Regions from separate parts of the Kocuria sp. LUK genome, predicted to be linked through region 2. Evidence: riboswitches for the same ligand, from Rfam matches in the RefSeq annotation. Region 2 holds a riboswitch; each other region holds the start of a gene.
The links. Region 2 has a riboswitch for S-adenosylmethionine ahead of LQU92_RS07345 (bifunctional o-acetylhomoserine/o-acetylserine sulfhydrylase). Riboswitches for the same ligand answer to the same signal wherever they lie in the genome.
Positions count from the first base shown of each region.

Region 1 (9,945 bases), on a different contig from region 2:
TACTTCTTCACGGAGACCGTCTACGCCCGCATGGCCGTCGTGGAGAAGTCCTCGGGCCAGGTCGTCGGCACCGCCGGCTTCGTGGGCCCGCCCATCGACGACGAGCTCGAGGTCGTGGGCTCGCTGTCCACCCGGCGCCGCGGCCTCGGCTACGCGGCGGAGGGGCTCGAGGCGCTGCTGCGGGTCGCCTTCGCGGACCCGGCGGTGCGCGGGGTGCGGGCCAGCGTGCCGGCGGACAACGCCCCGGCCGAGCAGACGCTGCGCGCGGCCGGGTTCGTCCACCGCCCGACGCCCGGGCTGGAGACCGACTACGTCCTGCCCCGCCCGGCCTGAGCGGAGACCGACTACGTCCTGCCCCGCCCGGCCTGAGCGGAGCGGGTGCGGGCCCGGCGGTCCTTAGACTGGCCGGGTGACGCCGGCGCCGTTCCCCCTGGACCAGATCCCGCTCGAGCACCTGCCCGAGGCGGTGACCGTGGGCGGGCTGGTGCTCGGCTTCCTCATCAACCTGGTGGCCGCGGGCTGGATCTCGCACAACCGCCGGCCCTCGGTGGCCCTGGCGTGGCTGCTGGCGATCTTCCTCCTGCCCTACCTGGGGCTGCTGCTGTTCCTGGCCATCGGCTCGGCGAAGCTGCCCCGGAAGCGGATGGCGATGCAGGCGCGGATGAACGAGATCATCCGGGAGAACACCCCGGACGGCCACATCCTCGGCAACGTGGAGGAGCGGCTGCCGGCGTGGATCGAGTCCACCGCCCGGCTCAACTACAACCTGGGGGCGCTGCCCATGGTGGGCGGGAACTCCTTCGACCTGCTCACCGACAACCACGAGTCGATGCGCGTGATGGCCGAGGCCGTGGACGGGGCCCGGGACTACGTCCACTTCGAGTTCTACATCGTGGCGATCGACGACGCCTCCCGCCCCCTGCTCGAGGCGCTGCTGCGGGCCCACGAGCGCGGGGTGCGGGTGCGTGTGCTCATCGACCACCTGGGCTCCCTCGGCTACCCCGGCTACTCGGAGCTGGTCGAGCGCTTCGACGCGGCCGGCTTCCCCTGGCGGCGCATGCTGCCGCTGCGGCCGTGGAAGGGCGAGTGGCAGCGCCCGGACCTGCGCAACCACCGCAAGATCCTCGTGGTGGACGGCGAGCTGGGCTTCACCGGGTCGCAGAACATCATCCACCGCTCCTACAACAAGCGGAAGAACCTGCGGCGGGGCTACGAGTGGAAGGACCTGATGATCCGGTGCACGGGCCCGGTGGTGGCCGAGCTCAACGCCCTGTTCACCAGCGACTGGTACTCCGAGACCGGCGACCTGCTCCTCGACGAGGCCTCGCGCGAGCTGCCCGACATCCAGGGCCCCGTCTTCGCCCAGGTGCTGCCCTCCGGGCCGGGCTTCGAGACGGAGAACAACCTGCGGCTGTTCAACCACCTGATCTACAACGCCAACGACCGCATCGTCGTCTCCAGCCCGTACTTCGTGCCGGACGAGTCCCTGATGCACGCGCTGACCACGGAGGCGCAGTCGGGGGTGGACGTCCAGCTGTTCGTCGGCGAGACCTCGGACCAGTTCCTCCCCCACCACGCGCAGAACTCCTACTACGAGGAGCTCGCCGCGGCCGGGGTGAAGATCTACCGGTACCGGGCCCCGACCGTGCTGCACGCGAAGTTCGTGCTCGTCGACGACTACGTGTCGGTGATCGGCTCCTCCAACATGGACGAGCGCTCGTTCGCCCTGGACCTGGAGGTCTCCGTCTACATCGTGGACCGGGACTTCCGCCGCCGGATGGACGCCGTGGTGGCGGAGTTCGAGGCGGCGAGCACCCTGCTCGACATCGAGGAGTGGAACCGGCGCCCGCTGTGGCAGAAGTACCTCGACAACATGGCGCGGCTGACCTCGGCCCTGCTGTGAGCGTCCCGGGGCCGGCTCAGGTCGCCAGGACCCCGCGCACGATCGAGTCCCCGGAGTGGGTCGGGTCGCCGTCGACCGGCTCGTCGGAGACGTCGACGACGGGGAACTGCTCCACGTCGAGGTTCTCGGGCAGCACGAACACGGCCTCGTCGCCGGCCATCACGCCCAGGCTGACCATCCGCTGCGCGTCCGGGGCGAGCAGCCAGACCTCCTTGAAGCCGTCGACGTCGGCGGGGTCCGTGCGCACGACCAGCTGTCGGGTCCCGTCCGCGCGCTCGTCCACCTCCGCCGAGCCGCGGGCGGTGTAGCCGGCGAGGGGCTCGAGCTCGGCGGTGGCCAGCACCGTGGGATCCGGCTCCCGGTCCAGGCGCTGGGCGCCCCAGACGGAGACCCCGCCCACGACCAGGGCGGCGGCCGCCGCGGCGGCGGCCAGCGGCCACGGCACCCCGCGGCGGGCCCGGCGGCGGGCGGCGAGGTCCACGACCCCGCCCGAGCCGGCACCGTCGTCCCGGGCGGCCGTCCCGGGCCGCTCCCCGGCGTCCTGCCCGGTCACGTCCTGCCCGGTCACGTCCTGCCCGGTCCCGTCCGGGCCGGAGGTAGCCGCGGAGGCCCGGCCGGCGGGGTCCGGGCCGGTCGCCCCCGGCGCGGAGGGCGCCCGGTCCGCGCCCGGGTCCCCGGTGGCGAGCGGGTCGGCGGCGAGCTCGGCGGCGAGACCCAGCTCGGCGTGGATCGCGGCCCACACGCGCGGGTCCGGGGCGGGGACCGGGGCGGGCTCGGCGCGGCCGGCGCGCACCACGTGCCCGAGCGCGGCGAGCTCGGCGGCGCAGCGCCCGCAGCCGTCCAGGTGCGCGCGCTCCGCGGGCTCCGGGGACTCACCCAGGGCCAGGAGCGTCAGCGTCTCCTCACTCAGGTGTGCCATGGTCGTCCTCGAGTCGGGTGCGGAGGTGGGTCAGGCCGCGCCTCAGGTGGCTCTTGACCGTGCCCAGGGGCAGGTCCAGGCGGTGGGCGATCTGCTGGTGCGTGAGCTCCTCGTAGACGGCCAGCGCCACGATCGTGGAGCGGGGCGGGCCGAGCCGGCGGATCTCCGAGCGCACGAGCATCCGGTCCACCAGCAGGTCGGCTTCCTCGTGGGTGCCGCCGTGCTCGCCGGCGACGGCGGCCTGGCGCTGGGCGGCCTCCCGCCCGGCGGTGCGCGCGGCGTCGGCGATGCAGTTGCGGGCGATGCCCACGAGCCAGGCGGGGGCCGAGGAGCGCTCGGGGCTGTACCCGGACCGGTACTTCCACGCGCGCACGAACACCTCCTGGACCACGTCGTCTGCCGCCGCGTCGTCGCGCAGGGCCCGGACGGCCAGGGCGCGCACGAGTCCGGCGCAGTGCCGGAACGCGGCCGCCAGCGCGTGCTCGTCCCCCGCGGCGAACGCGGCGTCGAGCTCGGGTCCCCACTCGGGGGGCGGCGTCGGCATCGGGGAGGGGCTCCTCGCGGGATTCGGCGGCGCGGGGCGCGCCCGGCAGGTGCTGCCCAGCCTAGTGGACGTGGCGGTCGCGGTCATCACAGGGCCCGTCGTCGTGTCCGGGGTCGTGTCCTGGTCAGTCCACCGGGACCGCCCGGAGCACGACGTTGTCCTCGTAGTCGCCGATCTCCTCGAGCCACTCGCCCCCGCAGGTGACGAGGTGCAGCGCGGGTGCACCGTCGCGGCGGAAGAGGTCGGCGTCCTCGAGGCTGCGCTTGTGCACGTGCTCGACGGCCTCGGTGCGGTAGCGCTGCGCGGATCCGTCGGCGCGCTCCACGACGACCTCCGTGCCGGGGCGCACGTCCTGCAGCCGGGCCATGGGGGTCACCTCCGTCAGGGTGTCGACGTGGCCGGCGATCACGGCCGCGCCCTCGCCGGCGCCGGGGGCCGGGCCGTGGCGGTACCAGCCGAGCTCCACGTGGTTGTCGGGCAGGGTCATCGCCCCGTCGTCCTCGATCCCGACCGGCAGCACGGGCATGTCGATGGGGGTGCCGGCCACCACGACCCGCACGGGGGCGGGCACGCGCTCCGCCGGCCGCGGGGTCGCGGGGGCGACCGGGACGTCGGCGGGGCCGGGGATCCGGTCGGCCGGGACCGCCGGGGACGGGGCGGGGGCGGCGGGCGGCGCGGACGACGGCGGGGCGAGGGACCCCACGGCCGCCGCGCCGCCCGCTCCGTCGTCGTCCCCGGCGGACGGGACGACGGCGGCCGCGGCGGCGAGCAGCGCCGCCGCGGCGAGGAGCCCGGCCCCCGCCGCCGCCCCGTGGCGGCGAGGGGGGCCGGGGATCTGCTCCCCCGGGGGGCGCGGGCCGGGCGCGCGGTGCGCCCCCGGCCCGCGCCGTCGGCGGTCCGTCACCGCAGGCGGTCCTGCGCGAACCGCCGGCGGGAGGAGACCGCGCGCTGGGCGGCGAGCGCGGCGCCGATCAGCGCGAGCCCGCCCGCGGCGGCCAGCCCGGTGCTCAGCATCGTGCCGCTCTCCTGGGCGGCCAGGCCGGACTGCCCGCCGGGCACCGCGCCCGGCGCCTGCTCCATGCCCTCCAGGGTCTGGACGGCGAGCTGGAGGTTGCCGGCCTCGAGGGAGCCCCACGCGTAGACGATGTTGTGGGTGCCCTCGGCCAGGGTCAGGTCGGCCGGGCCGATCACCGGGTCGGTCGTGCCGGCCGCGGCGACGGCGGCGGAGACCGTCCCGGCGTCGACGGGCAGCGTCTGCTCGTCCGGGTTCTCCAGGCCCTGGATGATCGGCTGGCCGCCGGCGAGCACGTCCACCGCCGGGGCGGCGGCCACGTGGCGGACGGTCAGGTGGGACTTCCCGGCCTCGATCTCCGACATGTCGTTGGTGAACAGGGCGGCGGTCGGGTTGCCCTCCGCGTCGAGGTGGGCGGCGGCGGTGTAGTTCATGCCGGTCTCGAGCTCGGCGGTGACCGGGCCGATGATCGGCGCCGAGGCATCGGGGGCGTCGGGGGCGGTGATCGCCAGGTCGTAGCTGCCGGCCGGGAGCTCGAGCGGACCGGCGAGGGCCCCGGGCTCGAAGTCGTCCAGGGTCAGCTCGCCGTTGACCCAGACGTCGACGACCGTGTCGGGAACGCCGTGGAGCACGGAGAGCTCGGCGTGCTCGGCGGCGGCCGCCGGGGACATCGAGAGGGCACCGGCCCCGAGACCGAGGACGGCGGCGGCGGAGAGGGTCTTGCGCATGACGGTGGCTCCTTCAACGGGCTCCCGGGCGGGAGCGGGATCGACCTTGCACCCCTACTACCGCCGGGGAGGCGCCCCCGGATGCACCGGATCACATTTTTCTGCGGAACTTCTTCCCCCGCGCCCTCCCGGAGCCCGTCCGCGGCCCTGCCGGGGCCCCGGTCCCCGGTGGACGCGACGGCGCCCGCCCCGCGCCGCCGGGGACCGGCGGGCGGGACGGGCGCCGCGTGCGGGTGCGCCCCGCGGGTCAGGCCTGCTCGTCCTCGGGCTCCCGCAGGTCCACCTCGAGCTCCTGCTCCTCGAGGTCGGTGGGGTCGGCCTCCAGCGAGGACTCCGCCGAGCGGTCCCGCAGGTGCGCAGGCGTCTCCTCGTCGTGCTCGGCGACCTCGGGCCGCTCCGCCTCGAGGGTCTGCTCGAGGCGGTCCGCCTCGTCCGCCTCGAAGCTCGCGTCGAAGGGGGTGCCGGGTGCGTCGGTCATGACTTCCTCCTGCGTGGTGGGGCTCGCCTCCGACCGGTGCGGGCACCGGTCCTGTGCCCCCGACCCTACTCGTCCGGGCGCCGGTTCCCAGCGCCCGGGCGGTCGGATAACGTGGTCTGCACCACAGGAGAACCGCTGGACAGCAGGGAGTTGCCACCATGACGAGCCGATTCCACCGCTACGCCGAACTGTTCAAGAGCAAGGGCCCCTGGTGCACCGTGTACACGGACATCAGCACGGGCACGGTCGACTCCCTCCACTCGATCGACGTGCTGCCCGAGAACGTCTGCCGCCGGCTCGCCGAGCAGGGGGCGAGCAAGGCCGATCTCGCCGCGGTCGAGCGGGCCGTGCGGCCGGCCGAGGGCGTGCCCGACCCCGTCTGCCGCTACCTGCTGGTGCGCGACGGCACGGTGGAGATCGACGAGGTCCTCCCCGGTCCGCTGGCCGGGCAGGGCGTGGTGCGGGTGGAGGAGGTTCCCGACCTCACCCCGCTGTTCCGCCACCGCCCGGACGACTTCCCCTACGTGGTGGCCGAGGTCGGCCGCGACGGCGGCGAGATCTGCCTCCACTGGGCCAGCCGCGTGCCCTCCACCGACGAGCAGCAGATCGAGGGCGAGACGGAGCACCTGAAGAAGTTCCCCGGCGGCGGCTGGTCCCAGGGGCGCTGGCAGCGCCACACCGAGGACGTGTGGCGGCGCAACACCGAGCAGGTCGCCGAGCAGATCGACAAGGTCGTGGCCGAGTCCGGGGCCCAGCTCGTGGTGCTGGCCGGGGACCTGCGGGCCCGCGGGCTCGTGGAGGACCAGCTCTCCAAGGCCAGCCGGGCGATGCTCAGCACGATCGACGCGAACACCCGCGCCGAGGGCAGCCGCTCCGCGGACCTGGAGCACCAGGTCGAGGAGCGGGTCGCCGAGGTGATCGCCCACCGCCAGCAGGAGCTGCTCGAGCGGCTGGCCCAGCAGCAGAACCGCCCCGAGCCCACGGCGGTCTCCGGGGTCGCCCCCGTGGTGCTGGCCCTGCAGCAGGCGCAGGCCGAGACCGTCCTGCTGGACGACACGCATCTGGACACCGAGCAGGAGCTGCTGGCCCTGGACGCCGAGCCGTGGATCGCGCTCGAGGCCTCGGAGGCCGTGGGCGCCGGGGTGCTCGGGCTCGTGCCGGCCGACGCCGCGCTGGTGCGCGCGGCGGTGCTCACCGACGGGCGGCCCGTGTTCGTGCCCCCGGGTGCGCTGCCGCACGGGACCGACGTCGCCGCGCTGCTGCGCTGGGGCGCCGCCCCCACGGGCTGAGGCCGGTCCCCGCGGACGGCGCCGCGGCGGCTCCCCGTGCGGGGGGCCGCCGCGGCGCCGTCCGCGGGCGGGTGCCTCCGGTGCCCGCGGCGGGCCCCCGCGCTCAGACGAGCTCGCGGGCGGGGGTGTCGGCCGCGGAGGGCTGCCCGGCGTAGGCGCCGCGGTAGCGGGCGGCGGGGTGGGTGTCGAGGACCTTGGCCTGCCCGGCGCCGTAGAGGTTCTCCCGCAGCGTGGTGCCCTCGTAGGCGGTGCGGTAGCGCCCGCGCCTCTGCAGCTCGGGGACCACCCACTCGACGAAGTCCTCGAAGGAGCCCGGGGAGACGTGGTAGGCGAGGTTGATCCCGTCGAGCCCGCCCTCGTCGATCCACCGCTCGAGCTCGTCGGCGACCGTCTGCGGGGACCCGACGATCGGCACGCCCATCCCGCCCATGGAGATGTGCTTGGCGACCTCCCGGACGGTCCACTTCTTGTTCGGGTCCGCGGTGGTGAACGGGGTGAGGAAGGACTGGATGGACTCCGTCCGGACGTACTCCAGGACGTCGTCCTCGTCGAAGCGGCCCAGGTCCACCCCGGACCAGCCGCCCACCAGGCCCAGCGCGCCGTCGGTGTCCGCGTAGCGCTCGTAGTCCCGGCGCTTCTGCTCGGCCTTGGCGTCCGTCTCGTCGACGATCACGTGCAGCATCGCGAAGATCTTCAGGTCCTCCCGGCGCCGGCCGTGGGCCTCGGCCTCGTCGCGCAGCCGGTCGGTGACCACGCGGGTGAGGTCCGGGCGGATGCCGCCGACGAACACGGCCTCGGCGTGGCGGCCCGCGAAGGCGCGCCCGCGGGAGGAGGCCCCGGCCTGGAAGATCAGCGGGGTGCGCTGGGGGGAGGGCTCGGTGAGGCCGATGCCCGGGACGTCGAAGTACTTGCCGTGGTGCCGGATGGGGTGCACGAGGGCGGGGTCGGCGAAGACGCCGCCGACCCGGTCGCGCTTGACCGCGCCGTCCTCCCAGGAGCCCTCCCACAGCTTGTAGCAGACGTCCATGAACTCCTCGGCGATCTCGTAGCGCTCGTCGTGGGAGATCTGGTCCGTCAGCCCGTGGTTCTCCGCCGCGGACTTCAGGTAGGAGGTGACCACGTTGAAGCCGACCCGGCCCCGGGTCAGGTGGTCGAGGGTCGCGAACCTGCGGGCCAGCGGGTAGGGCTGCTCGTAGGTGATCGCGCTGGTGATGCCGAAGCCCAGGTGCTTCGTGACGGCCGCCATCGCGGAGACGTGCATGAACGGGTCGTTGACCGGGATCTGCGTGGCGTCCTTGATCACCGGCGCCGCCGAGTTCCGGTAGACGTCGTAGTAGCCGACGACGTCCGCCAGGAACATCGCGTCGAACAGGCCCCGCTCGAGCAGCTGGGCGACGTCCGTCCAGTACTCGAGGGTGTTGTACTCGTCCGCCCGCGACCGCGGGTGCTTCCACAGGCCGGGGGCCTGGTGGCCGACGCAGGACATGTCGAAGGCGTTCAGGGCGATGCGCTTGCTCACGGAGATCCTCCAGCTCGGTGCTTCCCCGCGCCCGTGCGTCCTGGGACCTGCTCGCGGGTCTGACGCCCGCGGGCGCCGTACTTGCCGGGGCGCACCTGACGCCACGGCCCGATGCTCATCTGGGGCACCCCGCTACGGGAGAGGGTTGCCGCCCGACCAGCCAGAGCTTCGCGTCGGGTCTCATCATCGTTCGTGCTGCGGGCCAGCCTAGCGGCCCCGACCGGGGGGTGCGCAACCCTCGGGGTACCCCGGCCGCCGCGGGCGGGTCCTCGGCGGTGCGCTCAGGGGCGGGCCAGCGGGGGCGTGCGGGCGGGGTCGAGGGTCCACCCGGCGTCGAGCCGGGCGCGCAGCTCGATGAGCGGGCAGGTGTCCATCACGACGTCCAGGCCCGCCTCCTCGGCCCGGGCCGCGGCGGCGCGGTCCACGACGCCGAGCTGCAGCCACACCGCCCGCGCCCCGGCGGCGACCGCCTGGTCCACGACCGCGCCCACGCGGCGGGAGTTCACGAAGCAGTCGACGACGTCGAGGGGCGGCGGGACCTCCCCGAGCGTGCGGAAGCCGGTCTCGCCGTGGACGTCCTCGCCGCGGGGGTTGACGGGCACCACGGTCATCCCGAGCTCGTCGCGCATCCGCCGGGCCACCGAGTGGGCGGGGCGGGTGCGGTTGCGGCTCAGGCCCACGACGGCCCAGCGGGCGGGCTCGGTGAGGAGGCGGTCGATGACGGCGGGGTCGTTGATCGTCATGGCCCCATCCTCCTCCTCCGGGCCCCGGCGGGCGAGGATCCCGGCGGGTCCCGCGGCGGCGGGCCCGGGACGGGAAGGCGGGTCAGCGCAGCAGCGGCAGGTCCCGGGCGCGCTCGCCCAGCAGGGCGCGCTCCTCGTCGGTGGGCTCGGCGCGGCCGGTGCCGATGCGGGCGAAGTGCTCGTCGCTCCAGTGCTCGAGCGGCTCCCGGCCCCACAGCTCGGTGAGCACGCGGCGCACCTCGGCGAGCCCGTCCGCCGAGGGCCCGGGGGTGCCGTCGAGGTGGCGGATGAGGTCCAGGTGGCGCACGGTCGTGGCCACGGCGAGGGTGCTCAGGAGGTCCTCGACCCGCAGCACGTGGCCCGCGGTGCGCACCGCGGCGCCGGCGCCGGCGTGCCCGGCGGCGTGGGCGGCGGCCCGCACGGTCGCGGCGTGCAGCTCGCGCAGCCGCTCCCAGTCGCGCACCAGCGCGGCCGCGACGCGGTCGGCGCGCCGGTCCTCGGCGTCCCGGACGGGGTCGTGCTCGCGCTCGGCCCACCAGCTCACGGCGTCGCGGTCCGGCCGGGCCGTGGTGGGGGTGTGCAGGGCGACCAGCGCCCGGCGGGCGTCCTCGAGGCCGTGGTGGACGAGGTCGCGCACCGCCCAGCCGGTGCGGCCGGTGGGCGCCCAGGAGTCGTCGTCGCCGAGGCCGTCCAGGGCGGCCCCGAAGGCCGCCCAGCTCTCCCGCACCAGGTCCGCCCGCACCGGGCCGCTCCGGGTCGTCATGGGTCCATGGTGACAGGGCGGGCGGACCGGGTCCATGCACGGACCGG
Region 1 is NZ_JAJMZI010000004.1:269,671-279,615, reverse strand. Features, by position in the region: gene LQU92_RS09245 (GNAT family N-acetyltransferase) at 1-333, shown strand, start outside; gene cls (cardiolipin synthase) at 410-1,903, shown strand; gene LQU92_RS09235 (anti-sigma factor) at 1,920-2,822, opposite strand; gene LQU92_RS09230 (RNA polymerase sigma factor) at 2,806-3,366, opposite strand; gene LQU92_RS15145 (class F sortase) at 3,491-4,270, opposite strand; gene LQU92_RS09220 (DUF4397 domain-containing protein) at 4,267-5,106, opposite strand; gene LQU92_RS09215 (hypothetical protein) at 5,354-5,584, opposite strand; gene LQU92_RS09210 (Vms1/Ankzf1 family peptidyl-tRNA hydrolase) at 5,743-6,873, shown strand; gene LQU92_RS09205 (LLM class flavin-dependent oxidoreductase) at 6,977-8,392, opposite strand; SAM riboswitch class IV at 8,465-8,580, opposite strand; gene LQU92_RS09200 (CoA-binding protein) at 8,674-9,135, opposite strand; gene LQU92_RS09195 (maleylpyruvate isomerase N-terminal domain-containing protein) at 9,218-9,898, opposite strand.
Region 1: another riboswitch for S-adenosylmethionine. It lies ahead of LQU92_RS09205 (LLM class flavin-dependent oxidoreductase); the one in region 2 lies ahead of LQU92_RS07345 (bifunctional o-acetylhomoserine/o-acetylserine sulfhydrylase).

Region 2 (9,945 bases):
CCCGCCCGGCCGCGGGATCACCCGGGGCCCAGCCCAGCAGGACGTTGGCCGCGGCCTCCGCCGGCTCCTGGGGCGCGGCCCCCGGGGCGGCGTCGAGCTCCACGGGGCGGTAGCTGACCGCGAAGGCGGAGATCCGGCCCCGCTCCCCCGGGCCCGCGCCGTTGCGCAGCACGACGGCCCCGAAGGCGTGGGCGGCGTCCGAGAGGAAGAGCGTGTTCACCCGGCCCACGGGCAGGTCGGCCGGCGGGTCCCAGCCGTGCTCGGCCCGGTAGAACTCCCACAGGGCCCGGGTGAGCTCGACCGAGCCGGTGGCCAGGTCCTCGACCGTCTGGGCGGGCGAGCCGTCCGGGCCGGCGTCGAGCGGGCGCACCGGCAGCGCGCCGGCCCCGACCCGCACCACGCGCGAGGTGCGCACCGGGTCCAGGCCCGCGGCGCGGGCGAAGCGCTCCCCCGCCGAGCCGGGGGCCACCCGGGTGCGCAGGGCCGTGGTGCCCGACGGCGCGGAGGCGGCCTCCGCGCGCAGCCGGGCCAGCAGCGCGGTGCCGATGCCCTCGCCGCGGCGGTCGGGGGCGACCTCGACCCAGGCCCACAGCCGCAGCGGGTGCAGGGGCGACTCGTGGACCGTGCCGGCGGCCACGGGCACGCCGGAGTCCTCGGCCACCAGCGTGCGCGACCACGGGGCGTCGTCGTCGGGGCGCAGAAGGGCCCGGAACTGCTGGGACTGCGGGGTCTCGGGGTCGGGCCAGACCTCGAGCAGCCGCAGGTCGTCGCCGTCCCGCCAGGGACGGATGCTCAGGCCGGCGGGGGTGCGCATCAGCAGTCGAGCTTCTCGGCGAGGTAGGAGCGGACGCGGTCGAGGGAGACCCGCTCCTGGGTCATGGCGTCGCGCTCGCGCACGGTCACGGCCTGGTCCTCGAGGGTGTCGAAGTCCACGGTGATGCAGTACGGGGTGCCGATCTCGTCCTGGCGGCGGTAGCGGCGCCCGATCGCCCCGGCGTCGTCGAAGTCGATGTTCCACTTCCGGCGCAGCTCCGCTGCGAGGTCGCGGGCCTTGGGCGAGAGCTGCTCGTTGCGCGAGAGCGGCAGCACGGCGGCCTTGACCGGGGCCAGGCGCGGGTCGAGCTTGAGCACGGTGCGCTTGTCCACCCCGCCCTTGGAGTTGGGCGCCTCGTCCTCGGTGTAGGCGTCGACGAGGAAGGCCATCATCGACCGGGTCAGCCCGAAGGAGGGCTCGATCACGTAGGGGACGTAGCGCTCCTCGGTCTGCTGGTCGAAGAAGCTCAGCTCCGCGTTGGAGTGCTCGTTGTGCACGCCGAGGTCGTAGTCGGTGCGGTTGGCCACGCCCATCAGCTCCCCCCACGGGTTGCCCTGGAAGCCGAAGCGGTACTCGATGTCGATCGTGCCCGCCGAGTAGTGGGCCCGCTCCTCGGCCGGGACGTCGAAGCGGCGCATGTTCTCCGGGTCGATGCCCAGGTCGGTGAACCAGCTCCAGCAGGCCTCGACCCACTCGTCGAACCAGCGGGCGGCCTCGTCCGGGTGGGTGAAGTACTCGATCTCCATCTGCTCGAACTCGCGGGTGCGGAAGATGAAGTTGCCCGGGGTGATCTCGTTGCGGAAGGCCTTGCCGATCTGGCCGATGCCGAACGGCGGCTTCTTGCGGGCCGCGGTCACCACGTTGTTGAAGTTCACGAAGATGCCCTGGGCGGTCTCGGGCCGCAGGTAGTGCAGGCCCTCCTCGTTGTCCACGGGGCCCAGGAAGGTCTTCATCAGCCCGGAGAACTGCTGCGGGTCCGTCCACTGCCCCTTGGTGCCGCAGTTGGGGCAGGGGATCTCGGCCATGCCGTTCTCGGGGGCCCGGCCCTTCTTCTCCTCGAAGGCTTCCAGCAGGTGGTCCTGGCGGGCGCGCTTGTGGCAGGAGAGGCACTCGACGAGCGGGTCGGTGAAGGTCGCCACGTGCCCGGAGGCCTCCCACACGGCCTTGGGCAGGATGATCGAGGAGTCCAGGCCCACCATGTCCTCGCGCCCGCGCACGAAGGTCTGCCACCACTCGTGCTTGATGTTCTCCTTCAGCTCCGCGCCCAGGGGCCCGTAGTCCCAGGCGGAGCGGGAGCCGCCGTAGATCTCACCCGCCTGGAAGACGAATCCGCGGCGCTTGGCCAGCGAGATGACGTTGTCCAGCGTGGTCTTGGGGGCCATAGGGGTTTCCTCCGGGGTCTCGCCCGACCGCCGGCTGCGGACGCGCGTGGGATGGGGCGCCCCCGGCGTGCCCGCCGCGGGGCGGACGGCCTGCGGCCGTCACGAACGAGGACGCCGCGTGCGACGTCCTCGCCCCAGGGTAGCCAATTGTCGACGGGCCCGCCGCCCGGGCCGGACCGGGCACGCTCCCGCGCCGCGCCGCGCCGCGCCGCCGCCGGTCCGTGGCCGGCCGGGGTGCTGTCCGGGCGCGGGGCAGGAGCGTGCCCGGGAGCGCGAGCGTGCCCGGGGATGCGGGCGTGGCGGGGCGGGTGCGGGAGAATGGGCCCATGACGACCTCCCAGCACCCCGGACCCGCCGACGACCTGCCGATCCGCGACGGGATGATCCGCCTCGGCCAGGCGCTGAAGCTCGCGAACCTCGCCGAGGACGGGGCCCAGGCCCGGGCCCTCGTGGAGGATGGGCAGGTGCGGGTCAACGGCGAGGTCGAGACCCGCCGCGGCCGCCAGCTGCACCCGGGGGACGTGGTCGCCGCCGGCGGCGCCGCCGTGCGGATCACCGCCGCGGACTGAGCCGTTCCGGTCCCGCCCCCGGGAGGGACGGGGTTCTCGGGAGGGCGCAGCCCTCAGGAGGCGCGGGCGCCCAGGACCACGTGGCGCAGGTACTCCCCGACGTGGCCGAGCTCCTGGGGGCCGACGCCGTGGCCGATCCCGGTGTACTGGACCTTCATGGCGTCGGCGTGCTCGAGCGCCCACTCGGCCGTGGCGTCCACGAGCGCCGGCGGGATGACCGGGTCCTGCGGGTCCCGGCCCCAGAACAGCGGCAGCGGCCGCTCCCGCAGCCGGGCGTCGTCGAAGGCGGGGTGCTCCCCCGGGACCACGAACCCGGACAGCCCCACGACCGCGGCGATCTCCCCGGGCATGTGGCGGGCCAGCGAGGTGGCCATCGCCATGCCCTGGGAGAAGCCCAGCAGGGTGGTGCTCGGGTGCTCGGCGGCGCGCTCGCGCAGCCAGGCGGCCACCGGGAGCACCGCGTCCACGACCGCCTCGGCGGAGAAGCCGAGCTCCCCGGAGAGCGGGAACCACTGGTAGCCCGCCTGCACCGGCTGCGGGGCCCGCAGGGAGACCACGCTGAACTCGGGCGGCAGCGCGGGCAGCAGCCCCATGAGGTCCTGCTCGTGGGAGCCGTAGCCGTGCAGCAGCACGAGCAGCGGGGTCCCGGGGCGGGCGTCGGCGTCGTTGCTCCACACGGCGAACGGCGCGGGGGCCGCTCCGGGGCGGGCGGTCGTGGGATCGGCGGAGGCGTCGGTCATGGTCCCCAGTGTGCCACCCGCCCCGGCCGGCTCAGTCCTCCCGCAGCACCGTCTCCACGAGCAGCTTCCCGAGCTGGGGGCCCTCGATGAGGAACCCGTCGTGACCGGAGGGCGAGGTGAGGGTGCGCCGGCGCACCTCACCCGGCAGGGCCGCGGCCAGGACGTCGGACTCGTGCGGCAGGTAGAGCCGGTCGGAGTCCACCGCGGCCACGAGCCACTCGCACGAGGCGCGGGCCAGCGCCTCCTCGAGGGTGCCGCGGCCGCGGGCGACGTCGTGGGACATCAGGGCCTCGTTGACCACGAGGTAGGAGTTGGCGTCGAAGCGCCCGGCGAGCTTGGAGGCCTGGTGGTCGAGGTAGCTCTCCACCTGGTAGCGGCCCCGCTCGGCCGGGCGGGCGCCGATCACGTCCCGCTCCCCCTGCGGGGTGCGCCCGAAGCGGTGGTGCAGCTCCGCGGCGGAGCGGTAGGTGACGTGGGCGATCCGCCGGGCCAGGCCGAGGCCGGCCACGGGCGCGGGGCCGTCGTAGTAGTCGCCGCCGCGGAAGTCCGGGTCCTGGCGGATGGCCAGGTTCTGCGCCTGACCCCAGGCGATCTGCTCGGCGCTGGACTGGGCGCACGCGGCGACCACGGCGCAGGCGCGCACCCGGTCGGGGACGGTGACGGCCCACTCCAGGGCCCGGGCCCCGCCCATCGACCCGCCGATCACCAGCCGCCACGCGCCGACGCCCAGGGCGTCGGCGAGGGCCTCCTCGGCGCGCACGGCGTCGCGGATCGTGATCATGGGGAAGCGCGAGCCCCAGGGCCGCCCCTCGGGGTCCACCTCGGGCGGGGCCGGGCTGGCGGGGCCGGTGGAGCCGTAGCAGCCGCCGACGATGTTGGCGCAGACCACGAACCACCGGTCGGTGTCGATGGCCGCACCGGGGCCGACGAGGCCCTCCCACCAGCCGCCGGCCTCGGCGGCGCGCTGCTCGTCCGCGGGGGCGCCGGGACGGGCGCGGCCGGAGGCCACGTGGGTGTCGCCGGTGAGGGCGTGCTCGACCAGCACGGCGTTGGAGCCGTCCGGGGCCAGGGTGCCCCACGTCTCGTAGGCCAGGCGCACCCCGGGCAGCCGGAACCCGGACTCGAGCTCCAGCGTGCCGATCTCGGCGTGGCGCAGCACCCCGTCCTCGCGGACCGGTCCGGGGGCGGCCGCGCCGCGCGGCAGGACCACCGTCATGCCGCGCCCCCGCGGGCCGCGGCGGCGGCGAAGCCCTGCTCGAGGTCGGCGAGGATGTCCTCGACGTGCTCCAGGCCCACGGACAGGCGCACGAAGCCGGGCTCGACCCCGGCGGCCAGCTGCTCCTCGGGCAGCAGCTGGCTGTGGGTGGTCGAGGCGGGGTGGATCACCAGCGAGCGGACGTCGCCGATGTTGGCGACGTTGGAGTGCAGCGTGAGCCCGTCGACGAACGCGGCGCCGGCCTCCCGCCCGCCGTCGAGCACGAAGCCCACGATCGACCCGGCCCCGCGCGGGGCGTACTTGCGGGCACGGGCGTGCCACGGGGAGGAGGCCAGCCCGGCGTAGGAGACGGAGCGGACGTCGTCGCGGGCCTCGAGCCACCGGGCGACCGCCTCGGCGTTGGCCACGTGGCGCTCCATGCGCAGGGACAGCGTCTCGATGCCCTGCTCGATGAGGAACGCGTTGAACGGGGAGATCGAGGAGCCGAGGTCGCGCAGCAGCTGCACCCGGGCCTTGAGGATGTAGGAGAGGTTGACGCCGAACGGGCCGTCCGCGCCGAGGGTCTCCGCGTAGACGAGCCCGCCGTAGGACTCGTCCGGCTGGTTGAACCCGGGGAAGCGCTCGGGGTCGCGGCCGTAGTCGAAGCGCCCTGCGTCGACGATCACCCCGCCGATCGCGGTGCCGTGGCCGCCGAGGAACTTGGTCGCGGAGTGCACGACGACGTCGGCGCCCCACTCGAAGGGCCGCACCAGGTAGGGGGTGGCCACGGTGTTGTCCACGATCAGCGGGACCCCGGCGTCGTGGGCGAGGCCCGCGACCGTCTCGATGTCGAGCACGTCGTTGCGCGGGTTGGGGATCGACTCGGCGAAGAAGGCCTTGGTGTTGGGCCGCACGGCCCGCCGCCACGCCTCGGGGTCGTCCGGGTCCTCGACGAACGTGGTCTCGATGCCCAGCTTCGGCAGGGTGTACTTGAAGAGGTTGAACGTCCCGCCGTAGAGGCTCGGGCTGGCCACGACGTGGTCGCCGGCCCCGGCGAGGTTGAGCACCGCGAAGCTCGTGGCGGACTGGCCGGCACTGAGCATCAGCGCGCCCACCCCGCCCTCGAGGGCGGTGATCCGGTTCTCGACGACCTCGGTGGTCGGGTTGCCGATCCGGGTGTAGATGGGGCCGAGCTCGGCGAGCGCGAAGCGGTCCGCGGCGGCCTGCGCGTCCGGGAAGACGAACGAGGTGGTCTGGTGGATCGGCAGGGCGCGCGAGCCGGTGACCGGGTCGGGGCTCTGGCCGGCGTGGATCTGCCGGGTCTCGAAGGACCAGCCGCCCGGGTTCTCGGGCGTGGGCCGCTCGTCGGTGGTGGTGCGGGGGGACTCGGACATGCCGTGAGCTCCTTGCGGATGGTCAGGGGTCCGGTGTCCGGCCGGAGCGGTGCGGCCGGCTGCGGCCGGGCACCGAGGACCCGCGCTTGCTCGCTCGCCGGGCGCGAGGAGCCTGGTCTTCACCCAGGGCACCCCACCGCGGTGGAGGGTTGCCGGCCAGCTAGCTGGGGCTCGGTGCTGGCGCTCATGACCTGCGGCTCATTCTCTTGAGTCCGGGAACGCGGCGTCAAGCCGGGTCCGCCCGACGGGGCCCGCGCGGCGGCCCCGGACGCTGCGCGCACCGGGCCGGGCAGGATCGTGCACCGGCCCGGGAGGCGGTGCTGCGCCGGTGCGCGGTGCGGCCCGGGCGGGCCCGTGTCGGTGCGGGACGAGCCGATTTGGAGACGAATCTCACAGGGTGCCACGATGTGCCCATGAGAGTCGACCACGTGTCCTACGCCTGCCGCCCCGAGGGCCTCGAGGCCACCACGGAGCGCATCGCCGACCGGCTGGGCATCGAGCCGGTCAAGGGCGGGGTGCACCCGCGCTTCGGCACCCGCAACATGATCCTGCCGCTGACCAACCACCAGTACGTGGAGGTCGTCGAGGTGCTCCAGCACCCCGCGGCCGAGAAGGCGCCCTACGGGCAGGCCGTGCGGGCCCGCTCCGCCGCCGGCGGCGGCTGGCTGGGCTGGGTCGTGGAGGTCGAGGACCTGGCCCCGTTCGAGCGGCGCCTGGGGCGCGAGGCGGTGCCGGGCCACCGGGTGTTCCCGGACGGCCGGTGCCTGCAGTGGCACCAGATCGGCGTCAAGGGTCTCATCGCGGACCCGCAGCTGCCGTTCATGGTGCACTTCGACTCCGCGCCCGAGATGCACCCCTCGCAGGCGCGGATCACGGACGTGGGCCTGCACGGGATGTCCATCGCGGGCTCCCCGGAGCGGGTCACCGACTGGCTGGGCGCGCCGGTCGAGGAGGTGCTCGAGGACCTCGAGGTCGAGTGGCGCTACCCGGAGGGCACGCCGGGGCTGCTCGCGGTGACGTTCACGACCCCCGACGGGGCCGTGACCATCTGAGGCCCCGCCCGCCCGGACCACGAGGGGCGGCGTCCGGTGGTTCTCCCCTCCCGGGAGCCGCCGGACGCCGCCCCTCGCGCCGTCCTGCGGGCCGCCGTACCGCGTTCCGCCGGGCCCGGGGCCTCAGCCCAGCAGCCAGGCGCTGCCGAGGAAGCCGACGGCGTCGAGCAGGAAGTGCGCCACCACGAGCGGCATGACCCGGCCCGTGCGCCGGTAGAGCTCGGCGAAGACCACGCCCATGACCACGTTGCCCAGGAACGGGCCGACGCCCTGGTAGACGTGGTAGAGCCCGCGGAACACGGCGGTCGCGGCGAGCACCGCGGGCCAGCGCCAGCCCAGCCGGGTGAGCCGGTCGGCGAGGAAGGCGACGACGACGACCTCCTCGACCAGCGCGTGGCGCAGCGCCGAGGCCAGCAGCACCGGCACCGTCCACCAGTGCTCCCCCAGCCCCGAGGTGCTGACCGCGGCGGTCAGGCCCAGGGCCCGCCCGGCCGCGTACAGGGCCAGGGTGCCCAGGCCCATGAGCAGGAAGAGCACCGCGCCCAGGCCCAGGTCCGGCCAGGGCATGCGGGCGTCGAGGCCGATCCGGCGCAGCACGGCCGGCAGGGCCGCGGCGGAGCCGGCGAGCAGGTACAGCGCGAGCAGCACCGGCACGAGGTCCAGGCCGATGCCGGCGAGCTGGCGGGCGAGGTCCAGCAGCGGCAGGGGGCTCAGCGCCGGGTTGAGGGTCGCCTGCGCCTCGGCCAGGGGCCCGCGGGCGAGGTGCTCGGCCAGGGAGAGCACGGCGTAGACGGCGGAGGCCCCCAGGGAGACGCCGAGCACGAGCAGGACCTGGGTCCACAGGTCGGCGCGGGCCGAGCCCAGCACGGGGGCGGCGCGGTCGGGGGTCGCGGGCGGGTCGGGGACGGCGGGGGTGCTCATCGGCCCATTATCGGCCCCGCCGCTCCCCCGCCCCGGATCCCCGGTGCCCCGCGGGACGCCCCCGCTCCGGCTGCCCTCCGGCCCGCCGCCGTCCTGTCGCCGTCCCGGTGCCGCCGCCCCGCGGAGGCCTCCCGCCCCGGCTCCCCCGCCCCACGGGGTGTCCCGCCCGTGGTCCGGGGATCCCTAGGATGGCCCCATGACTGTCCAGCCCCCACGGATCGACCGCCGCCCCGCCCAGCGCGCCTTCCACGGCCACCTCTTCGAGGACCCCTACGAGTGGCTGCGCGAGAAGGAGTCCCCCGAGGTGCTGGCCCACCTCGGGGCGGAGAACGACTACGCGGAGGCCTCCACGGCCCACCTGGGGCCGCTGCGGGAGACGGTCTACGAGGAGATCCGCGCCCGCACCCAGGAGACCGACCTCTCCGTGCCCGAGCGGCGCGGGGACTGGTGGTACTTCGCCCGCACCGTGGAGGGCGGGGCCCACCAGTCCTTCTGCCGGGTGCCCGCCGCCACGACCGGGGATCTTCTCGCCGACTGGACCCCGCCCGTGGTCGAGCCCGGCACCCCGATGCCCGGTGAGCAGGTGCTCCTGGACGCCGACGCCGAGGCCGCGAAGCACTCCTTCTACGCCCTGGGCTCCTTCGACGTCGCCGAGGACGGGAGCCTGCTCGCGTGGGCCGAGGACACCACCGGCGACGAGCGCTTCGTGCTGCGCGTGAGGGACCTCGTCACCGGCGCCGTGCTCGCGGACGAGATCCCGGGCGTCTTCTACGGGGCGTTCCTCTCCCCCGACGCCCGCAGCGTCTACTACACGGTGGTCGACGACGCGTGGCGGCCCCACCAGGTGCGCCGCCACGAGCTGGGCACCCCGGTGGCCGAGGACGTCGTGGTGGCGCAGGAGGACGACCCCGGCCTGTGGCTGGGCGCCGGGCTCTCCGCCGACCGGCGGTGGATCCTGCTCGAGGCCGCCTGCTCGGAGTACTCCGAGGTGCGCCTGCTGCCCGCCGACGACCCCGGCGCCGAGCCGCGGGTCGTGCTCCCGCGCACCGACCGGGTGCTCTACGAGGCCGAGCCGTTCCTGCTCGGGGGGCGCGAGCAGATCCTGCTCACCCACGACCACGAGGCCCCCGACTCCCGGGTCTCGCTGATGGACCCGGCCGACCTCGGCCGGCCGGTGGCGCAGGTGGCGCTGCGCGACGTCGTGCCCGCCGTGCCCGGTGAGCGCGTGCACGGCTGCGCCGTCACCGCCGGGCACCTGGTGGTCTCCGTGCGCGCGGGGACCACGCTGCGGGTCCGGCTCGTGCCGCTGGCCGCGCTCGCGGCGGACCCGGCCGCGGCCGCCGTCGAGCCGGCCTTCGGGGAGGAGCTCTACACCGCGACCGTCGCGGCCGCGGAGTTCGACGCCCCCGTGGTGCGGCTGTCCTACACCTCCTTCACCACCCCGCCGCGCGTCTACGACGTCTTCGCGGCCGGGGCCACCGGCGACGACGACGCCCTGCCGGCCGAGCCGCTGCTGCGCCGCGAGGCGACGGTGCTCGGCGGCTACGACCCGGCCGACTACACCGTGGAGCGCGACTGGGCCACCGCCGCCGACGGCACGCGCATCCCCGTCTCGCTGGTCCGGCGCGCCGACCTCGACCCCTCGGTGCCCGCGCCGGTGCTGCAGTACGCCTACGGCTCCTACGAGCACAGCACGGACCCGGCCTTCTCGGTCTCGCGGCTGTCCCTGCTGGACCGCGGCGTGGTGTGGGCGGTCGCGCACGTGCGCGGCGGCGGGGAGCTGGGCCGGTCGTGGTACGAGCACGGGAAGAAGCTGCACAAGGCCAACACGTTCACGGACTTCGTGGCCGTCACCGACCACCTGGCCGCCCGCCCGGA
Region 2 is NZ_JAJMZI010000003.1:392,130-402,074, reverse strand. Features, by position in the region: gene LQU92_RS07370 (GNAT family N-acetyltransferase) at 1-814, opposite strand, end outside; gene LQU92_RS07365 (glycine--tRNA ligase) at 814-2,196, opposite strand; gene LQU92_RS07360 (RNA-binding S4 domain-containing protein) at 2,523-2,765, shown strand; gene LQU92_RS07355 (alpha/beta hydrolase) at 2,819-3,505, opposite strand; gene LQU92_RS07350 (homoserine O-acetyltransferase) at 3,537-4,721, opposite strand; gene LQU92_RS07345 (bifunctional o-acetylhomoserine/o-acetylserine sulfhydrylase) at 4,718-6,094, opposite strand; SAM riboswitch class IV at 6,172-6,286, opposite strand; gene LQU92_RS07340 (VOC family protein) at 6,508-7,146, shown strand; gene LQU92_RS07335 (CPBP family intramembrane glutamic endopeptidase) at 7,270-8,067, opposite strand; gene LQU92_RS07330 (S9 family peptidase) at 8,264-9,945, shown strand, end outside.

Region 3 (9,945 bases), on a different contig from region 2:
CCGGGCCGACCGGGTCATGGTCGGCGGGCGGTGGCTCGTGACGGACGGGCGGATCGAGGGCCTGGACCTGGAGGAGCTGATCGCCGCCCACACCGCGGCCGCCCGCCGGCTCGTGGGCTGAGGTCGGCTCCCCGCCGCACGCCCCGGCTAGGCTGGCGGGACGACCGAATCCACCGACCCGAGGAGACCAGCGTGACCCTGACCCGTGCGGAGCGGACCACCGGCGTGCTCGAGCGCCGCCTGTTCGGTCCCGGCCCGTCCAACCCCTACCCCGAGGCCACCGAGGCCCTGGCCCGGCCCCTGCTGGGCCACCTCGACCCGGCGTTCCTGGAGATCATGGACCGCGCCTGCGAGGGCCTGCGCCAGGTCTGGGGCACCGCCAACCGGCGGACGCTGCCGCTGAGCGCCACCGGCTCGGCCGGGATGGAGGCCGCCTTCGTCAACACCGTGGCGGAGGGCGACGTCGTCGTCGTGGCCGTCAACGGCCTCTTCGGCGAGCGCATGTGCGACGTCGCGGCCCGCTGCGGCGCCGAGGTCGTGCGCGTGGACTTCCCCTACGGGCAGCCGGTGGACCCGCAGCGGGTCGCCGAGGCCCACCCCGCCCCCAAGGTCATCGCCGCGGTCCACGCCGAGACCTCCACCGGCGTCCGCTCGGACATCGCCGCCCTGGGCGAGCTCAAGGGGGACGCGCTGCTGCTCGTGGACGCGGTCACCTCGATCGGCGGCAGCGAGCTGCGCGCCGACGACTGGGGCGTGGACATCGGCTACGCCGGCACCCAGAAGTGCCTGGGCGTGGCCCCGGGCCTGGCGCCGTTCACGATCTCGGACGCGGCCTTCGACCGGCGCGTGCCGCACCCCCGCTCCTGGTACCTGGACCTGGGGATGCTCGGCGGCTACGTGGGCGAGGCCCAGGGCCGGGCCCGGACCTACCACCACACCGCCCCGACCGCGATGATCGCCTCCCTCGACGCCGCCCTCGAGCGGATCCTCGACGAGGGCCTCGAGGCGGTCCGGGACCGCCACCGGCGCGCGGGCGAGGCCCTCCAGGCCGGGCTGCAGGAGATGGGCCTGGAGCTCTTCGCCGCCGAGGGCGCCCGGCTGCCGCAGCTGACCACGGTGAAGGTGCCCGAGGGCGTGGACTCCGCGCGCGTGCGCGCCCACCTGCTCGAGCACTTCTCCCTCGAGATCGGCGCCGGGGTCAAGGAGCACGCCTCGAGCGTGTGGCGGATCGGGCTCATGGGCCCCAACGCCACCGAGGAGTCGGCGGCGTTCGTGCTGGACGCGCTCGGCCGGGCGATCCGCGAGGCCTGAGACCCTCCGGCGCGGGCCCGGCCCCGGACCCCGCTCTCCTGCGGGGTCCGGGGCCGGGCCCGTTGCGGGTGCGCTAGCGCGCCGCGGGCACCGGGCGGAACCCGGCGCCGTAGTGGTCGGGGGCCAGCCGCGGCCCCTCGCCCAGCACCGTCTCGCGCAGCGTGGCCCCCGGGGCGGGCTCCTCCAGCAGGCCGCGGCGGCGCAGCTCCGGGCTGACCAGGCGGGCGAAGCGCTCGAAGTCGCCCGGCCGCACGGCGGCGTTGACGTTGAAGCCGTCGACGTCGGCCACCCGCGCCCACCGCTCCAGCCCGTCGGCGACCGTGGCGGGGGAGCCGGCCAGCACGGGCCCGCGCCCGCCGATGCTCACGAACTCGGCCAGCAGCCGCGGGGTCCACACCCGGTCCGGGTCCAGCGTGGTGAACGACGCCAGGGCCGACCGGTTGCCGTCCGTGGTCACGTGCTCCAGCGGCTCGTCCGGGTCGGCCCCGGAGAGGTCCACCCCCGTCCAGCCGGCGAACAGCGCCAGGGCCGCCTCGACGTCCACGTGGCGGCGGTAGTCCTCGAGCCGGGCCAGGGCCTCGGCGTCGGTGTCCGCGACGACGACGTTGACGTTGGAGAAGACCTTCACCCGCCGCGGGTCCCGGCCCCGGCCGGCGGCCTCCGCCCGCACGGCCCGCACCCACCCGGCCGTCTGCTCGGCGGTGGGGCCGCTGAAGAACACGGCCTCGGCGTGCTTGGCGGCGAAGGCCCGGCCCCGGGTCGAGGCCCCCGCCTGGAAGAGCAGCGGGGTGCGCTGCGGCGAGGGCTCCACGAGGGCGGGGCCCGGGACGCTGAAGCGCTCGCCCTCGTGGCCGATGCCCCGCACCCGGGAGGGGTCCACGTAGACGCCGGCGGCGGGGTCGGCGACCACGGCGTCGTCGTCGAAGGAGGACTCCCACAGCCGGTAGACCACGTCGAGGTACTCCTCGGCCCGGTCGTAGCGCTCGTCGTGGGGCACCTGGCGGTCCTGGCCGAGGTTGCGGGCGGCGGAGTCCTGGTAGGAGGTGACGATGTTCCACGCCACCCGCCCGCCGGTGAGGTGGTCCAGGGTGCTCAGCCGCCGGGCGAGGGCGTACGGGTGCTCGTAGCTGACCGAGGCGGTCACGCCGAAGCCGATCCGCTCGGTGACGGCCGCGAGGGCCGGCACGAGCAGGAGGGGGTCGAGCATCGGGAACTGCACCCCGCCGCGGGCCGCGGCGTCCCCGCTGCCGCCGTGGACGTCGTACTGGCCCAGGACGTCGGCGAAGAAGATCCCGTGGAACCCGCCGTCCTCGAGCGTGCGCGCGAGCCGGGTCCAGTGCGCGAGGGAGGTGTAGTCCCGGGAGCGGTCCTCGGGGTGGCGCCACAGCCCGGGGGACTGGTGCACGGGCACGGCCATCTCGAAGGCGTTCAGGAGCAGGGGGCGGGGCTCAGACGAGGGCATCGGCGGCCTCCTCGGGTCGTCCGGGACCGCCGGCGGCCCCGGGGGCGGTGCGGCCGGCGGGGGTCCCGGCCGCGGGGGCGTCGGGGGCGGGGCCCGACCCCGACGCGGACCCCGGCCCGGACCCCGGCGCGGACGCCGGATCCGTCACCGGGTCGGCCGCGGCCAGGGCCGCGACCACGCTCAGCGCGGCGAGCACGCCCACGTAGGCGCAGATCAGCCACGGGCTGCCGCCGCCGAGGGCCAGCAGGGCCGCGGCGATGAACGGGGTCATCCCGCCGGAGACGATCGTGCCGACCTGGTAGCCGAGGGACACCCCGCTGTAGCGCAGGTGCACCGGGAACTGCTCGGCGAACCACGCCGCCTGCGGGCCGTAGATCGAGTCGTGCAGCCAGTTCATGACCACCAGGTACACCAGGGGCAGCAGCACGAGCGGGCCGAGGTCCAGGAACAGGAAGTAGGGCCAGATCAGCACGGCGGTCGCCGCGGCGGAGACCACCGCGAGCCGGCGCCGGCCCCAGCGGTCCGAGAGCCAGCCCCAGAACGGTCCCGAGGCCAGGCCCACGGCCGAGGCGACGAGGATCGCGATCAGCCCCGCGGAGGAGTCCCCGCGCCGGTCGGCGAGGTAGGTGAGGGTGTAGACGGTCAGCACGGAGTACATGGCGGGCTGGACGGTGCGCAGCCCGATGGTCACGAGCACCCCGCGGCGGCCCTCGCGCAGCACCTGGCGCACGGGCGAGGTGGCGACCTCGTCGCGGGCGCGCAGCTCGCGGAACTCCTCGGCGTCGTCCACCCCGAGGCGGATGAGCAGCCCGATCGCCACGAGCAGGGCGCTGGCGAGGAAGGGCAGGCGCCAGCCGAAGGCCTGGAACTGCTCGTCCGTCAGCAGCAGCTGCACCAGGGCGAACGCGCCGGTGGCCAGCAGCATCCCGGCGGCCGAGCCGATCTGGGTGAAGCTGCCGAACAGGCCCCGGCGGGACGCGGGGGCGTGCTCGACGGACAGCAGGGCGGATCCGCCCCACTCGGCCCCGGCGGAGAGCCCCTGCAGCAGGCGCAGGGCCACGAGGGCGGCCACGGCGAACCAGCCGGCGGTCGCGAACGTGGGCAGGGCGCCGATCAGGGTCGAGGCCACCCCCATGGTCAGCAGCGAGGCCACCAGCAGCGCCTTGCGCCCGATCCGGTCGCCCAGGTGGCCGGCGACGATCCCGCCGAGGGGCCGGACGAAGAACGCGATGGCGAAGGTCGCGAACGAGGCCAGCAGCGAGCCCAGCTCCGAGTCGGAGGGGAAGAACTGCTTGTTGAACACCAGCGCGGCGGCGGTGCCGTAGAGGTAGAAGTCGTACCACTCGATGGTGGTGCCGACGAAGGCGGAGGACAGCACCCGCTTCTTGCGCAGCAGCGACCGGCCCACCGAGGTGGAGCCGTGGGGCGGGGGCGGCGCGACGGGGCGCGGCACGGTCATGGGATCTCCCTGGGGGCGGGCGGCTCGCACGAGACGCCGTACTTACCCGCGCGGTGGTGACACGGGCCGAATCCTCACCTGGGGCACCCCGCTACAGCGTCGAGGGTTGCCGTCCGGCCAGCCAGGGCTTCGCACCGGAGCTCATGATTCTCGGGGACGACGCTAGGGGCCGGGTCCGCCCTGCGCCCAGCCGTGCGACGACGTGTCACGGCCCGGCCCGTCATGACGTCACACTTGCGTCCGGAGCCCGTGCCGGTCCACGACAGGGGGCCCGCCCGGTCCTGCCCGCGGGGCAACGGCGCCCGGGCACGGGGAAGGGCACCGGCCCGGGGCGAGGAGGCGGGTCCTCGTCCCGGGCCGGTGCCCTGCCGCGGCGGGGAGCCGGGCTACTTCTCCCAGGGCGCGGGCACGGGGAAGTAGCGCTCCAGGAACTCGCGCATCCGCTCGGCGCGCTCGGCGGCGGGGACCTCCGGGAAGCTGCCGTCGTTGAGGCAGAACATGTCGAGCCCGCGCTTGGCCAGCAGCCGCTCCATCCGCTGCAGGCCGGCCTCGGTCGTGGTGTCCACGTAGGCGGTGCGGGCGGTGTCCTGGGTCACGGCCCGCCCGGCCAGCAGCGCGTAGTAGTGGTAGAGCGAGTTCGTCACGGAGATGTTGCCCGCGGCGCGGAACCGGCTGGCGGCCGTGCGCCGGAACTCCTCCGGGAACTCCTCCTCGAGCTCGGTGACCACGCTGCGGCGCAGCGGCGCGGCGCAGTGCTCGAGGTGGCGGGTGGTGATCCGCCCGAAGCGCTCCCACAGCAGCTTCCGGTTGACCCGGGCCGCGTTCTCGAACCCGGAGCGCTCGGGGTGGCCCTCGCCCAGGCCGATGCGGGTGGAGGCCTCCACGAACTTCGTGACCCCACCGGGGGAGAAGAACAGGGACGGGCCGATCTGGCGGCCGAAGAACATGTCGTCGTTGGAGTACAGGAAGTGCTCGGCGAGCCCCTCGATGCGGTGCAGCTGCGCCTCCACCGCCTGCGAGTTGTAGATCGGCAGCACGGAGGTGTCCTCGAAGAACTCCTCGCTGCGCACGATCCGCACCCGCGGGTGCTCGGCCAGCCAGGCCGGGGGCGCCGAGTCGGTGGCGATCCAGACGGTCCGCACCCAGGGGGCGAACATGTGCACCGAGCGCAGCGCGTACTTCAGCTCGTCGACCTGCCGGAAGCGGGCCTCGTGGTCGTCGCCCTCGCCCACGACCGCGTCCTCCATGTAGGAGGCCCGCACCCGCCGGTACTCGGGGTCGGAGCCGTCGACCCACGAGAAGACCATGTCGATCTCGAAGTCGATGTCGCTCGCGTGGTCGGCGAACATGTTCTCGATCGTGGCCCACTGCAGCCCGAAGCGCTCCACGGTCCCGCGCACGGCCTCGGCGCGGGAGACGCTGCGGCGGGTCAGGGAGTTCTCCACGGGCAGGCGGATCTCGTCCCGGCCGAACTCCCACAGCTCGATCTGCACGCCGGTCGCGGCCCCGTAGTAGAGGCGGGAGCGCTTGGCGTAGTGCGGCCGGTAGAGGCGGAAGACCCGGGCGTTGCGGCGGTGGGAGAGCTCCCCGTCGGCGAGCAGCTCGGAGGTCTTCTTCTTGGTGTCCATGGGCTTGACGTAGTACGGCTCGCCCTCCGCGGCGGCGACCAGCGCCTCCCGCAGGCGGGTGCGCTCGCGCAGGTCGACGGCGACCACGGGCCGCTCGTCGTTGCCGCGCACGAGCAGGTGGTCGATCCCGGCGGCGTCGAGCACGCCGCGCAGGAACAGCAGGTTCTCGACCATGACCTCGTACGGGGTCCGGTCGGTGATCCGCAGGGCGAAGCGGCCCTTGTAGCGCACGACGTCCTCGCGCTGCTCCAGCGCGGCCGCGGACGCGCGCGAGGCGCTGCGGAACTCGTCGCCGTCCGTCCCGTCCTCGGGGGCCGGGAAGTAGGCGGTGTCGAGCACAGTGGTGTCGATGGTGGTCTCCTCGTGGTCGGTGCCGCGGCTGCGGCGCTCCCAGGATAAGACCTCGCCCGCCCCGGCGGTCAGGCCCGGGGCTGGCAGCGCTCGCAGAACCACACGGCCCGGTCGCGGGGCGGGCCGGGGCCGGGGCGGCCGGGCTCGAGCTCGGCGTCGTCGATGCGGGCCTCCGTGATCCTCGCCCCGCAGCGGCGGCAGGGCTGCCGGCCCCGGCCGTAGACCCAGAACTGCTCCCCGCGCCGGGCCGGGCCGCCCACGGTGGAGCGCTGGGAGCGGTCGCGGTTGACGTGCAGCAGCCGGTGCGAGAGGTCCACGAGCGCCCCGAGGTCCGGGACGTCGGCGACCGCGGTGAAGGGGTGGACCCGGCCGAGGAAGAGCACCTCGTTGCGGTAGACGTTGCCGATCCCGGCGAGGTTGCGCTGGTCCATCAGCGCCGCCCCGATCCGCCGCCCCGGCACCGCGGCCAGCCGGCCGAGCGCCGCGGCCCGGTCCCAGTCGGGGCCCAGCAGGTCCGGGCCGAGGTGGCCCACGACCTCGTCCTCCCCGGCGGTGGCGACGAGGTCGAGCATCCCGAGGTCGAAGCCGACCGCCTGGGCCCGGGCCGTCTCCAGGACCGCCCGGGCCTGGTGGCCGGGACGCCGCCACCGCGCCCCGCGCGGGTAGACGTGCCACATGCCCTCCATGAGCAGGTGCGAGTGCAGGCTCAGCGGGGTCAGACCCTCCGGGCCGCCGTCGGTGCGCACCAGCAGGTGCTTGCCGCGGGGCACGACCTCGGTGACGGTCCGGCCGGAGAGGTCGGCGGTCGCGACCGACGGGAAGCGCAGGTCGCTGCGCACGAGCACCTGCCCGGCGAGGGCGCGGTGCAGCAGCGCGGCCTGGCGGTAGACGGTGTCACCCTCGGGCACGGGGTCCTCCTCCGGGTCGGGGCCCGGGCCGCGGCGCGCTCACCGGCGCATCCTCAGCCCGCGCGGGGTCGAGTAGAACCCGCCGGCCAGCAGGGCCTCGCGCACGGCGGTCTCGAGGGGGCCGGGGCCGAGGACCTCCGCGCCGTTGACCTTCTCCACGGTGAGCTTGTCCACGGCCCCGCGCCGGACCGTCTCGACCACCGCGGGACCGGCGGCGGCCACGGCCGCGGCGTCGTCGTCGAAGACGAGCACCGTGCGCCCGCCGCGCTCGACGTAGAGGACCAGCGCCCCGTCGACCAGCACGACGACGGCGCCGGCCTTGCGCCCGGGCCGGTGCCGGCCCGGGGCCGCCGCACCCCCGTCCGGGGCGGGGGCGGCCACCGGCTGCGGCCACTCCAGGGCGGCCCCGTACGGGTTGGCGGGGTCGGTCGCGGCCAGGGCCAGGACCACCGGCTCCTCCCGGCGGACCTGGTCGTCGGTGCTGAACCCGCGCAGGTGGTCGACCGTGGCCGGCTGGGCGAACTGGGCGGCGCCGAGGCCCTCGACGAAGTAGCCGCGCCGGGCCCGGCCGGTGTCCTCCAGGGTGGAGAGCACCTTGTACATCGTGGCGAAGCCGCCGGGGACCTCCTCGACCGCCACCGGGCCCCTGGTCACGACCCCGTAGCGGTCCAGCAGCAGCTCGGCGGTGGCCGAGGCGCGCAGCGTGGGCTCCAGCGGCTCGGGGTCCAGGCGGGACCAGCGCCCGGCCACGAGGGGGGCGTCGTGGCGCTCGAGCACACCGGCCCCCGCTCGGCCCGCGGCAGGCCCGCCGGTGCCGGGGCGCAGCCGGGCCGCCCCGCGCCGGACGGTGGAGCGGCCGCGCGGCGCGCGCGGCTTGTGCCGGTGGGCCGCCTGTCCGCCGGCGAGCAGCGAGCGCACCGGCAGGAACGTGTCGTTGGTGACGAGCCCGGCCCACACGAGGTTCCACAGGGCCGTGGTCAGCTCCCCGGCGGGCACCGGGTCCCCGGTCGCGTCGAGGCGGGCCAGCAGCTGGGGGAAGAACCAGGCGCCGCCGGTGCCCAGGGCCTCGAGGACCCGCCGCTCGAGGGCGGAGTCGAGGAACGCGGCACGCTCGGCGAGGACCTCGGCCGGCGGCAGGGTGAGGGCGGCGGCCTCGCTCAGGTGCAGCGACACCCACCCGTCGTCGCCGGCGAGGGACCCTGCCCCCGCCCACAGGACCTCGCCGGAGGCGGTGAGCTCGTCCAGCAGCTCGGGCCGGTAGTCGGCCACGCGGGCGGCGAGCACGAGCGGCTCCCACGCCGAGGCGGGCACGGCCGTGCCCGCGAGCTGGTCGACGACCGTGAGCACCCCGTCCTCGCCGCGCAGCTGGTTGCCGCGGCCCACGTGCTGCCAGGCGGGCAGGAAACGGGCGTAGACCCGGCCCGCGACGGGCTCGACGTCGCGGCGCAGCGCGGCCAGCGACCGGCGCCGGATCCGGCGCAGCACCTCGGCCTCGCACCACTCGGCGCCCGCGCGCAGCCCGCGCCCGGCCAGCAGCTCCGCGGGGCGGAACTCGCCCTCCACCACGCGCCGCTCGGCGCCGAGGCGCTCGAGGGTGGTGCGCACGACCGCCACGCCCAGGCCCAGGGCCCCGGCGGCCTCCTCGGCGGTGAAGGGCCCGTGCGTGCGGGCGTAGCGGGCCACGAGGTCGGCCAGGGGGTCCTCGACCGGTTCGACGAACGCCAGCGGCACGCCCATGGGCAGGGGCACCCCCAGGGCGTCGCGCAGGCGGGCGGCGTCCTCGATCGCCGCCCAGGACTCGACCCCGCGCAGCTGCACCCGCAGCGCCCGGTTGGCGGCCACGAGCTGCTCCAGCCAGGCCCGGGCGGTCTCCTCCGGGCAGGCCCGCTCGGGGTCCTGCGGGTCCTGGAGGCGGCGGGCGGCCTCGGCGGCGCTCAGCGGCCCGAGCAGGCGCAGCAGGTCCGCCGCGCCCTCGGCCCCGCGCAGCCGCCGGTCCGGGGCCAGCCGCTGCAGCTCCGCGCCCGTGCGCTCGATGACCTCCGGGTCGAGCAGCTCCCGCAGCTCGGCCCGGCCCAGCAGCTCGTTGAGCAGGGCGGTGTCCAGGGACAGCACCGCGGCCTTGCGCTCGGCCAGCGGCGAGTCCCCCTCGTAGAGGAACTGGGAGACGTAGCCGAACAGCAGGGTCCGGGCGAAGGGTGAGGGCTGCTCCGTGGTCGTCTCCACGACCCGGATCGCCCGGCGCTCCACGGCCCGGTGCAGCTCCTGCAGCGCCGGCAGGTCGTAGACGTCCTGGAGGCACTCGCGCACCGTCTCCAGGATGATCGGGAACTGCGGGTACTTCCGGGCGACGTCGAGCAGCTGGGCGGAGCGCTGGCGCTGCTGCCACAGCGGGGTGCGGCGGCCGGGGTCGCGCCGGGGCAGCAGCAGCGCGCGGGCGGCGCACTCCCGGAACCGGGAGGCGAACAGCGCCGAGCCGCCCACCTGCTCGGTGACGAGCAGCTCGAGCTCGTCGGGGTCGAACAGGAACAGCTCCGCACCGGGGGGCTCGTCCTCCATGGCCGGCACGCGCAGCACGATCCCGTCGTCGGCGGCCTGGGCGGCGCCGTCGAGGCCGTAGCGCTCCTGCAGCCGGGCGCCCACCGCCAGCGCCCACGGGGCGTGCACGGGCATCCCGAACGGGGAGTGGAGCACGACCCGCCAGTCGCCGAGCTCGTCGTGGAACCGCTCGACGACGAAGAGCCGGTCGGAGGGCATCTGCCCCACGGCCTCCTGCTGCTCGGCGAGGTAGGCGAGCAGGTTGTCGGCGGCCCACTCGTCGAGCCCGGC
Region 3 is NZ_JAJMZI010000004.1:319,207-329,151, forward strand. Features, by position in the region: gene LQU92_RS09420 (8-oxoguanine deaminase) at 1-121, shown strand, start outside; gene LQU92_RS09425 (alanine--glyoxylate aminotransferase family protein) at 193-1,311, shown strand; gene LQU92_RS09430 (LLM class flavin-dependent oxidoreductase) at 1,385-2,773, opposite strand; gene LQU92_RS09435 (MFS transporter) at 2,760-4,232, opposite strand; SAM riboswitch class IV at 4,266-4,381, opposite strand; gene LQU92_RS09440 (stealth family protein) at 4,619-6,034, opposite strand; gene LQU92_RS15325 (DNA-formamidopyrimidine glycosylase family protein) at 6,280-7,119, opposite strand; gene LQU92_RS09450 (DEAD/DEAH box helicase) at 7,159-9,945, opposite strand, start outside.
Region 3: another riboswitch for S-adenosylmethionine. It lies ahead of LQU92_RS09435 (MFS transporter); the one in region 2 lies ahead of LQU92_RS07345 (bifunctional o-acetylhomoserine/o-acetylserine sulfhydrylase).